Regions from separate parts of the Pseudoalteromonas sp. J2K-J599 genome, predicted to be linked through region 2. Evidence: riboswitches for the same ligand, from Rfam matches in the RefSeq annotation. Region 2 holds a riboswitch; the other holds the start of a gene.

Region 1 (8,413 bases), 1.7 Mb from region 2:
TCACTTAACAGCGATAAAAATTCCCCAAACGCGTCTTCGTCATCAATGGTTATATCGCCATTAGTGGTGGTCGCAAACGAGAGAATATCTGGGTTTAAAATCCGCGATATTTCTTCTACTTCTTTTAACGAGAGGTCTTCGCGCATGCGGGTAAACAAATTAAATTCAAGATTTTTAAGTTGCAGCTTTAAGCTCTTAATTTGTTTTTGTGTTTCGCTGATGCGGTAGTCAAGCGTGTGCAGGCTTTGCCCTTGTGCGCTAGTTATAGAGTGCGAAAGCGACTCGTAATCTTGCTTTAACTGAGTCAGGCTGGTTTTGAGCGTGGCTTTATTTACTAGTTCAAACTCGCTTTTAAGCGCATCGTAATCTAAGAACCACTGCTCAATTTGAGTTTGTCTGCGCTCTATATCACGCGATTGCTGTACGTATAGGCTTTGTTTTTGCTCAAACTCGTGTTTTTCGTGCTCTATATCTTCAAGCGCAATGCCCAACTCATTAAGTTGCGATTCTTGATAGGTATCAAAATCAATCAGTGCTTGGTCAATTTTAGGCGCATACGCCGCTAATTTACCTTTAAGCACAGTTTGGTTTTCAAGCATTGATTCAAGCGCGGCTATTGGCTCTTGCATTGACTCAAGGGCTTTTAATTCGCGTTTTGAGCGATTTACTTTATCAAACGAGCGACGCCATACTTCATAAAAGTCGACCTTAGAGTTCGACATATGGCGTTCAAAAACGCGTAGCATAAAGCGTTTTACGTCGCTTGCGCCTAATTTGTGTAAGTTAAGAATACGTCTAAATATTTCTTTATAAATAGAGGAGTCTTGGACATTGTTAAGCGGGATCATTTTTAGGTTAATGTCGCCGTCAAAAGGCGTTGCGCCGCCAGTCAATAGCGCGTTTAACTCTTGTGCTTTAAGCTCAATAGGGTTGTAGTTAAGCGATTTTAAATGGTTGAACAGCTTGGTAAATTTAATAATAGTTTTACCTTGCGTGTACTGCTCTAAATCAAGCTTTCCTTGATAACAAAAGTACTGATGCGCGTAACCGGCAATTTTACCAAGGCCTGCCACGCCTATTACTACCGAGCCATGAGGCAAGTTAGCTTCTAGTAAAATGTACGACTGATCGGATGAAAAATAAAACTTACGAGTTTCATCTAAATCGTGTCCATCCCATTCTGTTAAGCGTAAATCGTTAATAAGCGGGAACTGCAGGGCGTTAATAACCGAGCTTTTACCTGTGTTATTGGGCGCGCAAATAGAGCTGCTTTTATCAAGCGGGATCACACATTTTGCATAGCCTGCGGTGTTAAGTAGGGCGAGTTTGCTTAGTCCGTATAGATTTTTCATTCCTCGTCCTCTGTAATGTAGGTTTCTTCGTTTACTTCCATGAGTGCATCTATGTAGCGGTGAATTGGCGCTTGTAGCATAAAGCCGCCTTCTACTTCACGGGCTAAACCTAAGCGCACCATGCGCAGGTAAACGTCTTTACGTAGGTCTGATCCCGAAAATATCTCAAGCTGATCAAACAAATGTTTGTTAATTTGCACCAGCGTTTGCATAAGCTCTAAATCGTTTACGTCGTCAAACAATGCGCGCATTGGATCTTTACCCGTATTGGCGTAGTGCTCAATTAAAATGTAAATGGTGAGTGCGATAGCGCGAGATATTTTGCCCATATTGGGTGTGCTTTCGTCGCTACCAAAATAATAAAAGCCACGGCTATCGTGTTTTAAATCGTTACCTAGGGCGGTAAATAGGGCGGTGTAGTCTTCTATGTGTTGGTCAAGCTCTTGCCACATTACGTTGTCTTGCTCGCAAATGTGATAACCCGCTACTAATTTTTTATTAATGGCTTGTAGATGAGTTAGCTCGTCTAAGTTTATGTGTGTCATGGTTTATTTACCTGCCTTTGGATCTGGCTGAGGCTCTGAATTAAATGGATATAAAGAAAAGTGCTGACCGGCAATTTTTACGCGGGCTTTTTCATCGCTTTGAATTATTTTAATATCGCTGTCGCTGACCAATTTTTGATACAAAAATAGCATTTCGTCGGCATCGAGATCTGGATAGCTTTCGTCTAAAAATTGCAGCAAGGGCTGCGGCTTTTTGCGTTTTTTATTAAAGCGCTTAGCAAAGCTGGTTTTAACATCGTTGTAGTCAGGAATATTAGGCGTAACAAATGCAGGCACGTCTTGCTGGTCAGGCAATTGGTATTCTTCGTGTTCAAATTCAACCAAGCTTGCCATGTAAGCCACAATATGGCGTTGCTGACCAAGCGAATATCGCTGCGCGTCGCTTACAAAATGTGGTTGCACAGCACTTAGCATATTGTCTACGCCATTTTTACGTACAAGCCCAAGTACTTTGGCTGCTTGGCGAGTAATTAAGTTATTACGGCGTAGCTCCTCGCGCAGTGGCATAAGCATATCGGCACTTTTACGTAAGCTTTCTCGGCCCATTAAATGCATTTCGAGTATACGGGTACGTAATTGCTCCAGCATACGTTTGTCGTTATACGCTTTACCTGAGCGCTCAATGTGCAGTATTTGCTTACTTATTTGCTCTTCAATGAGGGTAAAACATGCATGAAACTCACCACGAATATCAACCATTTCAAGCATTGGCTCTATGTATTCGTCAAAGGCTTCTATTACCGCTTTATAACGCTTTTGCAGCGATTGCGCTGTATTATTTGATTTGGCTTGTTCAACAATGTTTAAAATAGCGTTTTCGTTGTGCGTATAGAGCTTCATTATTTTACGCACCCGATCATCCATAATGCGGCTGTAGCGTCGTAAGTCGTCAAAGTCTTCTATTTCGCCAGCGTTATCTAGGCGGTTACCTAAACGAGCAAGGTCCTCTACTAATACGCTAATTTCTTGCGCTAAACCTAAATGCTCTTCTTGCAGTAAAAAAGTAGCAAAATCAGCAATAGCACGATTTATTTCAAGCTGAGAGGATTTAGCCAGTGGAATTAAAATATCTTGGTTTAACAAACGATTTGTTTCTTTATAAATGCGTTCGTTTGACCACGTAGGCTGCTTTTGCTTAATCGCGTTTTGTACGTCTTTTAGGCTAAAGTCAGCCATTTTAAAACGTTTAAATAATAGCTCTAATACACCCCAATGTTCGGTTATGGTGTTTAGCAGCTTTTTAGCTGGGATCATATGGGGTTACAACATCCTAGTATTTTATTATTGAGTTCTTTTAGAAGACTCATTATTACGTATTTTTAATTAATCTTGTTTGTATATAGTATTCGTTTTTAAGACCATTTAATAATAGTTTTTGCATAGAGGCAGTGCTAAAATTCGCGCCGAAAATAGGCACATGAAATGGAATGTTATTTGTGTGTTCTTTAAAACTATATCAAAGGTTGTTTAACTACCATGGTTTCCTCGATTATTCTAACCCTGATAGCGATTGCATTTTTACTGATCGTTATAGAAGATATAATCCATGTCAATAAAGCTAAAACCACGCTGTTTTTTGGTACGCTTTGCTGGATTCTTCTTTTTATATACCCTCTACACGGGCAAAGCCCCGACACGATTCAACACCTCTTAAATGAAAATATTTTAGAAATTGCCTCATTATGGCTATTTTTAATGGCTGCAATGACCTTTGTAGCGTATTTAAATTCAAAGGGGTTTATAGAAAATATTGTGCACCGTGTTATGCCAAAAAGTATTAGCGAAAAAAAGCTCATGTTTTTGGTGGGTGGTTTTGCGTTTTTGTTTTCGTCGATTTCAGATAACGTAACAGCGACGCTTATATCGCTTGCGGTTGTAATGTCGTTAAAGCTTGAACCTAAAAAGCTCGTTAAATACGCCACGCTTATTGTGTTTGGAGTGAACTCAGGTGGGGTATCGCTAATAACAGGTGACGTAACCACACTAATGATATTTTTAGATGGCAAAGTAACCATTGCTCATTTATTACTACTTATAGCGCCAGCACTTGCAAGCGTTATGCTGCTTGCTGCGTTACTGTCTATAGGTATGAAAGGGCGTGTTGAGTTTGCTAGTGCAGGTAAAACCCGCATTGAAAAAACCGACATAACCATTGCTGTTATATTTTTATCTACCGTAGTGAGCACACTTACGCTGAGTGTAATTTACAGCGTACCGCCTCTATTAACCTTTTTGTTTGGCTTGTCAGTGATGTTTTTAGTGGCGCAATTTTTAATGCGCAAAAAAGACATAAACAAAGACATAATCGATTTTGTTCGCGATATAGAATACGACACATTATTGTTTTTTGTAGGTGTACTTTTACTTGTTGGCGCACTTAAAGAAATTGGTATGTTGAGTAAATTTACCGACCTATACACGGTAATGGCACCAGAATACGCAAACTACTTAATGGGCATATTATCAGCAGGGGTCGATAACGTACCGCTTACCGCTGCATTATTAAAAGCCAATATAGTAATGAGCCAACAACACTGGTTGTCGTTTACGTATGCAACGGGCGTGGGCGGTTCAATGCTTATTATTGGTTCGGCTGCGGGCATTATTGCCATGAGCAAAGTTAAAGCGCTTACCTTTATGAGCTACTTGCGTTTATCGCTGCATTTATTAATTTGTTACACGGTTGGATATGCGGGCTCGTATTACATGGGCAGTTTTATTTAACTCATAAATTATTAAATGCTTGACAGCTAGACGTCTAAACGATAACTTTCAAAGCCCCGCTACTTAGTGGGGTTTTGTTTTATTAGCCACTGGTTAATAAAGCATTCAGAAGAGGTGCGATACTTAGGTACTTAATGTTAGGCGACGAAAGCCGATGATCATTAAGGAGGGAAGTACTCGCCGAGGAAAATAATGGTACGTCGTCATTGTTTTTCGGTTTATGGGGCTGAATCCTCAAAACTGTCACCAATATAGGTGGAGAGCTTCTGGCAGTGGACTTATCTTCAAGCATTCCTTTGCCAAGTTCTTCTTGTTTTATTGCGGTTTGGATACCGCGAAAGGAGACTAAATGACTACCCAATCAGTGCCACAAACAGTATCAGGCGCAAAATCAGATTACATCGTTGCCAAATTTGGTGGAACAAGTGTTGCAAATTTTGAAGCGATGAGTCGCTGTAGCGAAATTATTGTTGCAGATAAAAGCGTACGTATTGTTGCCGTGAGCGCCAGTGCCGGCGTAACTAATCACTTAGTTGCACTGTGTAAATCAAGCATTACCTCAAGTGAACGCCAAGAACACATAAACGGCGTGCTTGCTATTCAACAAACTATATTAGATGAATTATCGCTAGATGCTGATTTAGCGGTTGGCTTTAACGAAACCTTAAAAGCATTTCAAACATTGGCTCAAGAGCCACTAACAACCGATCAGCAACACGACGAGCTACTTAGCTTTGGTGAGCGTTTATCGTCGTATTTGTTTGCTCAAGTGCTGCGTTTACAAGGTTTAAATGCCGATCGCTTTGATGTGCGCAAGGTGCTTAAAACCGACAGCCAATTTGGCAAAGCAACGCCTAATGTTGCAGCAACAGCGCAAGCTGCTAAAGAGCATTTAATTCCGTTATTAGACGCTCAAGTAATTGTGACTCAGGGATTTGTTGGCAGTGACGAATACGGTCAAACCACAACGCTAGGACGTGGTGGTTCTGACTACAGCGCTGCATTATTAGCGGAAGCGATTAACGCTAAAAGCGTGCATATTTGGACCGACGTAGTGGGCATTTTTAGCACCGACCCGCGTTTGTGCGCAAAAGCGACGCCTATTGCACGTTTAAGTTTTGACGAAGCCGCTGAAATGGCAACCTTTGGCGCAAAAGTATTACACCCAGCGACTATTTTACCAGCGAGCCGTAGCCACATTAACGTGTTTGTAGGTTCTAGCCGCGAGCCAGAGCGTGGCGGTACGTGGATTGAGCGCGAAAAATCGCAGCAACCAGGTATACGCGCAGTAACGCAACGTAAAAACCAAATATTGCTTACGCTTAAAAGCCCAGAAATGCTACTAGCAAGCGGCTTTTTAGCACGCGTATTTACACTATTAAGTGAATACAATATATCGGTAGATTTGGTAACCACATCAGAAATCAGTGTAGCTATAACGCTTGATAACGCGCAAAACGCCTCGCGCCCAGAGCTTGATCAAGAATGCCTAGATAAGCTTGCAGAGTTTTGTCATGTTTCGGTAGAAAACAACCTAACATTGGTGGCACTTATTGGCTCTGAGATTCAATTACGCCAACACGAAATGAACTTAATGAGTGTACTAAAAGACTTTAACATTCGATTAATTTGTCACGGTGCTAGTAAGCACAACCTGTGCTTTTTAGTAGAGCAAACTGAGTCAGATAACGTAGTACAGTCTATTCATAGCCGTTTATTAGAAAATGATTTTGCTGCGTAAGTAATCGTTATTCAGGGAAATTAACTAGTAAAATCAGTTAATAAAGTCATTTAATAAAAAGCATCGCCAGTCGGTGCTTTTTTTATGCACCACACTCACATCAAAACAAGCATTACTGTCACTGCTATCAGCTACAGTAATGCTATTACTGCAAGCGCTAAGCTTTGCACTATGTAATTCGTCAAACACATTGGGGCTAAGTAATTTTGCAATAGGGCGGCTGGTGGCTTTAGCAAGTGACTCTTTTAATGTCCAAATTCTAAAAAACGTATCTGCTTGGGCTTGGGTATTAGTGGGCTCAGTGATAAGTGTAATTTCATCATTATGATAAAAATGCTTAGCGAGCTTTTCAAACGGGCGCTTTAGGCTTACTTTTTCAATATCAAAACCAAACTCACTTTTATCAAAATTTAGCGCGACCCCAACTAAACCATGCGAATGCGAAATACAGGTATTTATAACATCATCACCCACGTGTATTTGCAGTTTTGAGCTTTCTTCGTCAAATTCTGTACTCATTTTATTAAGGGCTACGTGCGCATGTTGCGGCTGCGCTACTTTAATAAGGTGTTTTAGCAATAACCGCGTAGCTAAATACTCTTGCTTAGCTTGTGGGCTTTTACGGCGGTTTATAATGTTTAACTCAAATGGGCTTAAGCAATCGGGCAAATTAAAGTCACTAAGCTCAAGTGTTTTAGCATTAAATAATAAAATACTGTTACTCGCTAAAGACAAATTTGCCAATTGAGTTGAAGTAATACTCAAGGCGTTTTTAAAATAGTGTTCAGTCATAAAAGCCCTAAAGCAAAAGAAGTCGCTGATATTGTGAGCGGTTAACGCCACTAATAAAGGCTGGGTACAATTTTATTACTCAGCTGGCATGAAATATGGTTTAATTCACAATAATCAAAATAATAACAGATTTGTAGATGTATGGCACAAGTGCGTGATGGGTTTCAAAGCCGACTTGGTTTTGTTTTAGCCGCTGCTGGCGCAGCAGTGGGTTTAGGTAATATTTGGGGTTTTCCTACGCAAGCGGCCAACCATGGTGGCGGTGCATTTTTACTGGTTTACTTTATTGTTATATTTTTACTTGCGCTTCCTGCGCTGTATACCGAACTATATTTAGGTCACAAAGCACAAGCTAACCCTGTAAAAGCATTGGGCGATGCATGGCAAAACACTAACCGTAAGGTTGGTGCTGCGGCAGGTTATATAGGCCTTGCGGGCGCAGTTGTTATGCTAAGTTTTTACTCAATAGTAGCAGGGTGGATGCTCTCGTACGCTATTGAACCTATAACAACTTTTTTTGGGTTTACAGGCGCAAGCGAGTTTTTACATAGCGACTCAGTGCTGCGTAATTTTGTATTTACGCCGCTTATGCTTATTTTAACTGCCAGTATTATTTTAAAAGGTGTTAAATCGGGAATCGAAACCTGGTCGCGCCGTTTAATGCCACTGTTACTTGTGCTGCTTGTTGGTTTAATTGCCTACATTGCAACACTCGATGGCGCAAGTGAAGGCTTTGCTGCGTATTTAATTCCTGATTTTAGCCAAATACTCGACCCTAATTTAATTATTGCTGCAATGGGGCAAGCGTTCTTTTCGCTCTCTTTAGGTGTGGGCTGTATGATGATTTACGGCTCGTATTTACAGCCAGATGCTAATTTACCAAAGCTCACCGCAGGTGTTGCACTACTGGATACTGGCGTTGCTTTTTTAGCGGGGTTACTTATTATTCCTGCTATTTATGTGGCGCAGCACAACGGTGTAGAAGTATTTAGTGGCGGTAAACTGATTGGTGAAGGGCAACTTATTTTTGCTATTTTGCCTGAGCTATTTAGCACCATGGGCGAAATTGGTTTATTAGTCGGTTTATTGTTTTTTGTATTAATGTCTATCGCATCGGTTACGTCAACTATATCGACTACTGAAATTCCGGTAGCGTTTTTAGTCGAAAATCACAACGTTAGCCGCACCAAAGCAACGTGGGCAGTAAGCGCTGTTGTACTTGTGTGTGCAAGCGCGAT
Region 2 (8,413 bases):
GTTTACATCGATTGGTTTAGGGTAAGCCGACGTATGACAGAAAGACTGCATTGTTAAATCTGCAGAAAAACCTAAACATGCTAAGTCTTTAAGTTCGTCACGTGTCATAGGACCTGTTGTATCTTGCGAGCCAACAGTTGTCATTTTAGGTTCACAGTATTGGCCTGGGCGAATACCTGGAACGTTACACGCTTTACCAACCATTTTTTGCGCTAGTGTGAAGCCTTTTTCAGACACTTCTGTCACTGTTGGTACTTTAAACACATCAGTTGGACCTAGGCCAAGTGATGTACGTGCTTTATCAGTTAAACCACGACCAATGATAAGTGGTATACGACCACCAGCACGAACTTCATCTAAAATTACGTCAGATTTAAGTTCAAAAGTTGAGATTACTTTGTCAGTACCGTGGCTCTTAACAACACCTTCGTACGGGTAAATATCGATTTGCTCACCCATGTTAAGCTCATCAACATTTAATTCAATTGGTAATGCGCCTGAATCTTCCATTGTATTAAAGAAGATTGGAGCAATTTTATTACCTAGACACACACCGCCAACACGCTTATTTGGTACGAATGGGATATCATCGCCCATGAACCAAAGTACAGAGTTAGTTGCAGACTTACGAGAAGAACCAGTACCAACAACATCACCTACATATGCAAGTGGTAAGCCTTTAGTTTTTAATTCTTCAAGCTGAGAGATTGGACCTACTTCGCCTGGCTTGTCTGGTGTAATTCCATCACGTTCAATTTTTAGCATTGCTAAAGCATGAAGTGGGATATCTGGACGAGACCATGCATCTGGTGCTGGTGATAAGTCATCAGTATTTGTTTCGCCAGTTACTTTAAATACTGTAACTGAGATCTTTTCAGCAACAGCTGGTTTATTAGTAAACCATTCTGCATTTGCCCAAGACTCAATAATTTGCTTAGCGAATGTATTACCCGCTTTTGCTTTTTCTTCAACATCGTAGAACGCATCAAACATAAGTAATGTATTTGAAAGGCCTTTAACTACGATTGGTGCAAGTGTTTCGTCATCAAGTAGGTCAATCATTGGCGCGATATTGTAACCGCCCAGCATTGTACCTAATAATTCTGCCGCTTTTTCTTTAGAAACAAGTGGAGAATTAGCTTCACCTTTAGCTACGGCTGCTAAAAATCCCGCTTTAATATAGGCAGCATCATCAACACCAGCTGGTATACGCTGAATGAACAAATCTAAAATGAATTCTTCTTCACCTGCAGGTGGGTTTTTTATTAATTCAATAAGATCAGCAGTTTGCTGAGCATCTAATGGCGCTGGTACGATACCTAACGCGGCACGTTCTTCTACGTGTTTACGATATTCTTGTAGCACAATATTGCCCTCTTGGTGACGTGAAAGTATCCGGTAGCGCTTTGGGCGCAAATAAGTTACCCAATACTTATAGTATTCTAACGCGTAATTATAAAGCTTTTATGGATAGATGAAAATCCATCCAGTTGCGCAACTGATTATACCGATTATAAATACTATGAATAGTGGTTGTGGTAAAAACTATTTTCATGAATACTTGTTAAGTAAGAATCATTACCATTAACTAATATTAATTTATTACAGGCATAAAAAAACCCAGCACTTGGCTGGGTCTTTATTACAAACTATTTAATTAACGTAAAACTTTAACGTTTTTGATAGTTTTGATATGCGCTTCTACACGACGGTTTTCTGCGTTTGCAGCTTTAGTGTTTGCATCATTTTTAAGACGCTCTTCACCTAAACCAACTGTAGTAATACGGTCTTCAGCAATACCATCAGCAACAAGTTGCTTAGCTACAGCATCAGCACGTTTTTTAGATAACCATTTGTTGTAAGTTGCTTTACCTACAGCAGAAGTGTGACCTTCTAATAGTACTGTTGTATCTGGGTACTCTTTTAAGAATGCAGATACTTTTTCAATATCATTTAAGTATTGAGTAGATACTGCAGAAGCATTGTTAGGGAAAGTCACTAATAAGCTTACTGTTACTTCTTTATCTTCATATAAAGTACAACCAGTACCATCTACAGCATCAGTCATAGGTGTGTTAGGACACTTATCATCTGCGTCAAGAATGTTATCGTTGTCGCTGTCTACAGGAGCTACAACTACTTCAACTACTTTAGGCTCTGGAGCTGGTTTTACTGGCTCTACAGGAGCAGAGTTTTGGCCAAATAAGTAGTTAATACCAATTTTAGCGCCAACATCTGTGTAACCACGGTCAAGACCTTGGTATACAGCTGTTTCAGCATTTACAAATAAGCCGTCTGTAATGAAATGTTGGTAACCAACACCTGCATTTAAGAATGTGTTGTCATCAACTACGTCAATTTCTTTAATACCGAAAAGACCATAGAAAGGACCGCCGTCTAAATGGTAAAGAGCATCAATACCGTAACGCTCGCCATCAATATTGTTACGGTTGCCAGCAACTTTATCAAAAGCATTAAAATCCATGTCTGCATATTCAAGACGTGCGCTCCAGTAATCACTGAAACGGTAACCAGCTTCAACACCCCAGCCAGTTGATTCGTTTACGTCAAGACCAGCTTGGTCACGCATGTTTTTCCAAGATGCGTCATAGTAGTCGCCAAATGCGCCAATGTAGAAACCTTCTTCTTTATCAGCAGCGAATGTAGATGCGCTAGTTGCAGCCAACGCGATTGCAATTGTAAGTGATTTTAATTTCATTGTTTTCTTCCCATTTGAACAATTGTAAATTGTAGCTAATCGATACTAGCTCAATCAGTTTTATATAGACTAACTGAGCCTTTGTTAATCAATACTTAACGAAAAATAAAGTTTATTACTTTTTTCTATGCCTTGTCGCAACACACATCCACTTACTATAGGCGAAATTAAAACTTTATTGAAAAATAAATATAGTAGTTTTTTGTAAATTAGTACTTAGCAAGGAATGTAAGAGCAATTAAATTGAATGCACTTATAAATGCAAAGAAATATTGCTTGGTTTTAATTGTGCGCATAATACCACCAGAATTAGCATTCCCCTAGGTATATGCGCATGTTTGATTAAAAAATGACTCTTTTTAATCATGCGGTTATATTTAAAGTTAAGTATTAAGTACCACAAAAAGTCTGGTAGTCATTATCATTCGTCGGTGGAGAGCAAAATTCTGATAACTTTTCACCGTAAGAGTATGGATTACCGGCTATTTTTATAAAGCGCTGTAGTAACTCGCTGGATCCTGTAGCGTTATATTGTGCAATTATTTCTTCGATCACATGATTTCGCGGTATAACACGAGGATTTGCAGCTCTCATTGCTTCATAACTATTATCGTCAGTTAAACTTACCCACCTAGCTCTCCATTCAATTAGCGACTCAGGTACGCTTTTTTCTCCTTTTAAGGATTCAGTAAGCGCATCAAAGGTATTGGTGTAGTCGAGCTGATTATCTTTTAATAGCGTTAACAACTCTGCTATTAACTCGCCACTACTATCGCTAGATTCATTTAAACCCAGTTTTTGTGCCCACATAGCCGTAAACTCAGTATTAAACTGCTCAGCAAAACTATTAATAAATGGCGTCATTAATGAAACCGCTTGCTCGTCATCATCGCTAATAAGCGGTATTAAGCTCTCAGCTAAGCGTGCGCAGTTCCAGTTAGCTATATTAGGTTGATTACCGAATGCATAGCGGCCTTGTTTGTCTATAGAGCTAAATACGGTATCAAAATCAAAGCTATTCATCATGGCACACGGGCCGTAATCAATGGTCTCTCCGCTAACTAGCGTATTATCTGTATTTATTACTCCGTGAATAAAGCCAACACGCATCCAGCTCACAACTAGCTTAACTTGGTTTTTAATCACAGCGCCTAAAAATGCTAAATATCGCTGCGAACCTGTATCGGTTATTTCTGGGTAGTGTCGCTCTATAGCTAATTCGGCTAAATTTTTAAGCCCTTCAACATCGCCTTGCGTCGCTAAATATTGAAACGAGCCAACACGAATATGGCTAGTTGCTACACGCGTAACGATAGCCCCTGCTTGTGGCGGATTACGATAAACCGTTTCACCACTACCAACAACCGCTAAGCAGCGTGTGGTTTTAACTCCCAGTGCATGCATTGCCTCGCTCATTACGTATTCACGAATAGCAGGGCCAAGAGCACAACGTCCATCCCCACCTCTTGAGTAAGGAGTAGCACCAGAGCCTTTTAATTGAATATCCCATAACTGGTTTTCATCATCACTAATAGCGCCCAGTAAGTGCGCTCGTCCATCGCCTAAGCGTGGTGAAAAATGTCCAAATTGGTGCCCAGAGTAACCAAGTGCTACTGCAGGAATCGCCTGTTTTTCGTTACCGCTAAAAGTGCTGGCACGCAAATCAGCCGCAACGTTAATATTAAATTGTTTTGCTAAACTCTCGTTCCACAGTAATAGCTGAGGAGAGGCGACACTTGCAGGGAAATCTTCTATTGCGAAGTTTTCCGCAATATCTGTGTATCTTGGCACTAATTTCATGGTAATTCCTATTATTGCTGACTTATACCAACACGGTTGTCACCTACGCCATAAGCAACAATTAAGCTTAACTCTTGCATACTTAAGCCGCTTTGCTTTTGCATTTCGTTAAAAAAAGCTTGGGCTGCATTTAGTGACTTTTTAGTTTGTAAGCCGCCGTCTATAATTTTATGGGCACGCAAATAATTCTCTACATCGCGTGATAGTAAAAATGTATCTTTACCAAGTGCTCGCAGCGCATAAGGCCCTGTATTTCCGCCTAAACGCGAACCATGTTTTTTTAAATACGCCCACAAGCCAATAATATCGTCTGTTGGCCAATTAGCGATAAACTGGCTAAAACTGCCATGTTCTCCTGCTATTTCGTGGATCATGTAAGCATTTTCGGTAATTGTTTTTACTTTTTTATAGTTACGAACAATTCGCTCATCCGTTGCTTTTTGTTCCAGCATATCAGGTGGCATCATTAATAACTTATCAACGCTAAAATCCCAAAAAACCTCTCTAAAGCCCGGCCACTTATTATTTATGACTGACCAATAAAAGCCGCTTTGAAATACTTTTCGAGTAAATTCTTCAAGCCAATCGTCGTCACTTAACGTGCTTAGTTGTTTTTTAGATAGCGGTTTTGCAAGTAATAACTTAAGCATTTTTTCAGAGCCTTTTCGCTCTACCGCTCGCTTATAAATATCGCTAAATTTTTCCATACTAATTAAATACCTCACTACTTATATTGCTAGTGTACGAGAAAAGCACCTAATACGTAACCACCCCTCTTTTCGATGAATTAATCTGTATTTAGTCGCTTGACACCTAGACGGCTAAAATGCTTTAATCGCCGTAATTACCCTATTTAAATTGCACAGGTTTGTAAGTTTTACCCTACAAACAGGTGCAAAGGGCTAGAAGAGGTGCGTTATTCAGGTAGCGTATGTTAGGAGCGCAAACTCCAGTAAGCATACGTGAGGGGAATTAACGCCGAGAAGTAACCACTTTTGCGAGGTGTTTATTTCGGGCGACTAGGTTGAACCCTAGCGACTGTCACCAATAGCTGCTTATAAAAAGCAGCTTGTTAGTTTGGTGGAGAGCTTCTGGTCTTAAATATTAAGGCCGTGCGCCCTATTATTTTAAGCCCATTCGCTCTTCGAATTATTAGTTCGAACGACGTTAATGCGGCTCCTTCCATAAAGCTTTTTAACTCTTCGAATAATACCAATTACATTAAATTAGTTATCGCTAAAATGATCACGTTTTTAATAAAATTGGTACAAATTATAAGTTCGTGAGAGATGATCAACAACTTCAATTTAAACGACTACTCACTGTGGACCGCGCTCGTTACGCCATTTGATCAACACGGCGATGTCGACTACAACACGTTAACTAAGTTGGTTAGCGATCAAGAAGCGGCACATAACGGTATTTTGCTACTTGGCAGTACGGGCGAAGGTTTAGCACTAACGCTAAAAGAACAACAAGCCATTGTTGAGCACGTATGCCAGCTAAAACCAACAGTACCACTCATGGTAGCTGTGGGCGGTAGTAACTTAAAGCAACAAATTGAGTGGGTTAACTACTGTAATACACTCCCAATTCATAGCTTTTTACTTGGCTCACCGCTTTATGCAAAGCCTGGCGCTATAGGTCAAACTCATTGGTTTGAAAGCCTACTAAATGCAAGCGCTCACCCATGTATGCTTTATAACGTACCGGGTCGAAGTGCTGTTAGCATCCCAGTGGCAACAATTCAAAACTTACAAAAAAATAAAAATTTATGGGCGTTAAAAGAAGCGAGCGGCAGTATTGCTCAGTTTGAAGCTTACCGCCAAGCGGCGCCTAATTTAGCTATTTTTAGTGGCGACGATGCGTTAATGCCTTATTTTGCTCAAGCTGGCGCAAAAGGTTTGGTGTCGGTAGCTGCAAACGCATGGCCTGAACAAACTCACGAGTTTGTTAAGCGCAGTTTAAGTGGCCAACACCCTAATTTATTTGCCCAGTGGTCAAGCGCTATTAATAGCCTATTTGCTGTCGCAAACCCTATTCCCGTAAAGGTACTGATGCATTTGCAAGGCCGCTTAAGCAGCCCGCAACTTCGTCCACCTTTAACACACCTTGAGTTAACTCAAACCGATTGCATCACAACTGCAAACAACACCATTTTATCTTGGCATTAAATACAGGTTTTTATAATGAGCTGGTTAGAACTATTAAATAATTTAGAATCGGGCGCAGTACGCGCAGCATCGCAAAACGAAAGCGGCCAATGGCAGGCTAACGTAGAAGTAAAGCAAGGCATTTTAGAAGCCTTTAAAAATGGCACTAATACTGAGTTTGCAGGTGGTTTTGTTGATAAACATAACTTAGCTCCACAAGAATTTAGTACTGATGATGGCGTACGTATGGTGCCGGGTGGCTCTAGTGTTCGCCGTGGTGCTTATGTTGCTAAAGGCACGATTATTATGCCACCAGCGTATGTAAACATTGGTGCATATATCGACGAAGGCACAATGGTAGATAGCCACGCATTAGTTGGCTCGTGTGCACAAGTAGGTAAAAACGTACATTTAAGTGCTGCGGTTCAGCTTGGTGGTGTACTTGAGCCTATTGGTGCAAGCCCAGTAGTTGTAGAAGACGACGCATTTATTGGCGCTGGCTGTATTATTGTTGAAGGTGTAGTTATTAAAAAAGGTGCAGTACTTGCCCCAGGCGTGCGTTTATCAGCAACTATTCCGGTATACGACTGCGTAAACGAGCGCCAACTAGATAAAGGCGAGCCAATCCCTGAGTACGCTATTGTAATACCAGGCTCTCGCCCTGCGTCAAACGAGTGGGCGCGCGAGCAAGGTCTAAGCATGTCGTGTGCGTTAATAGTTAAATACCGCGACGAAAAAAGCGATGCATCATTATTACTTGAAGAGGTTTTACGATAATGAGCTTTTTGAGCACGCCTATCAAAACCGCTGTAAATACTATTACACAACAACTTGATACACCTTTTTTTGTTTACGATTTAGATCAACTAAACACGCATCTTGCGCGTTTAGTTGCGCAAACCGATGTAAAACTGTGGTACGCGGTAAAAGCAAACCCACTGTCTAAAATTATTCAAAGCTTAGACAGTGCTGGCTTTAATTTTGACGTAGCAAGTAAAGGTGAGCTTGAGCAAGTACTAGCACAAGGTATTAGCTCGCAGCGCGTGCTCAACACAGGGCCTGCAAAAAGCCCTAAACAAATAAAACACTTTATTGAGCGCGGCGTGCGTATATTCGTAGCCGAAAGCCTCAATCAAGTACGTTGGTTAAACCAACAAGCGCAACTACAAAATACGCAGTTACAAGTATTACTGCGAGTGCAATTACGCTGGCCTGAAGGTGAAAAAAACCCACTGGGCGGCGACAGCCTTACACCATTTGGTTTGGGTTGTAATGAGTGGCAAGCACTCAATGTAGCCGAGTACCCTGCACTTAAGTTTGACGGCCTGCATATCTTTCAGTGGGGCAACATGCTTAGCACGCAAAAACTAAGCGACTTGTGGTCACAAATGATTGCACCTCTTAGCCAACTTGCCAGCGATTTAAATATTAGCCTTAAAATTTTAGATTTAGGCGGCGGTTTAGGTATTCCTTATACACAAAACGAAGCAACACTTGATTGGGATGACTTAATTGCTGCGCTCGCTAAAATTAAAAATGATGCGGGTGTAGAAGAGCTATGGATGGAACTTGGTCGCTATGCCGTGGGCGAATGCGGTCATTACGCAAACCCAGTAGTAGAGCGCAAACAAAACTATAATCAACAGCAAGTAATTTTAAGCGGCGGTATAAATCACTTATTACGCCCTGCTGTTACCAGCCAAGACTTTCCTGCTGCATTACTGCGTGAATCCAGTGCTAA

What was found. A riboswitch is a leader RNA that binds a small molecule or an ion and turns the genes downstream of it on or off. The one in region 2 is predicted to bind lysine.
Region 1: linked by a shared signal. The riboswitch ahead of lysC (lysine-sensitive aspartokinase 3) and the one ahead of dapA (4-hydroxy-tetrahydrodipicolinate synthase) in region 2 are both predicted to bind lysine.

What each region holds. Positions count from the first base shown of each region.
Region 1 covers NZ_CM200271.1:2,229,592-2,238,004, reverse strand. The annotation lists gene AC5NT5_RS10115 (Mks condensin complex protein MksF) at 1-1,352, opposite strand, end outside; gene AC5NT5_RS10110 (condensin complex protein MksE) at 1,349-1,897, opposite strand; gene AC5NT5_RS10105 (MksB family condensin complex protein) at 1,901-3,172, opposite strand; gene nhaD (sodium:proton antiporter NhaD) at 3,395-4,642, shown strand; lysine riboswitch at 4,744-4,916, shown strand; gene lysC (lysine-sensitive aspartokinase 3) at 4,992-6,383, shown strand; gene AC5NT5_RS10090 (4'-phosphopantetheinyl transferase family protein) at 6,417-7,175, opposite strand; gene AC5NT5_RS10085 (sodium-dependent transporter) at 7,317-8,413, shown strand, end outside.
Region 2 covers NZ_CM200271.1:201,464-209,876, reverse strand. The annotation lists gene acnB (bifunctional aconitate hydratase 2/2-methylisocitrate dehydratase) at 1-1,365, opposite strand, end outside; gene AC5NT5_RS00965 (OmpA family protein) at 1,658-2,719, opposite strand; gene AC5NT5_RS00960 (protein adenylyltransferase SelO) at 3,110-4,519, opposite strand; gene AC5NT5_RS00955 (DNA-3-methyladenine glycosylase I) at 4,531-5,226, opposite strand; lysine riboswitch at 5,418-5,618, shown strand; gene dapA (4-hydroxy-tetrahydrodipicolinate synthase) at 5,809-6,693, shown strand; gene AC5NT5_RS00945 (2,3,4,5-tetrahydropyridine-2,6-dicarboxylate N-succinyltransferase) at 6,709-7,449, shown strand; gene AC5NT5_RS00940 (PLP-dependent decarboxylase) at 7,449-8,413, shown strand, end outside.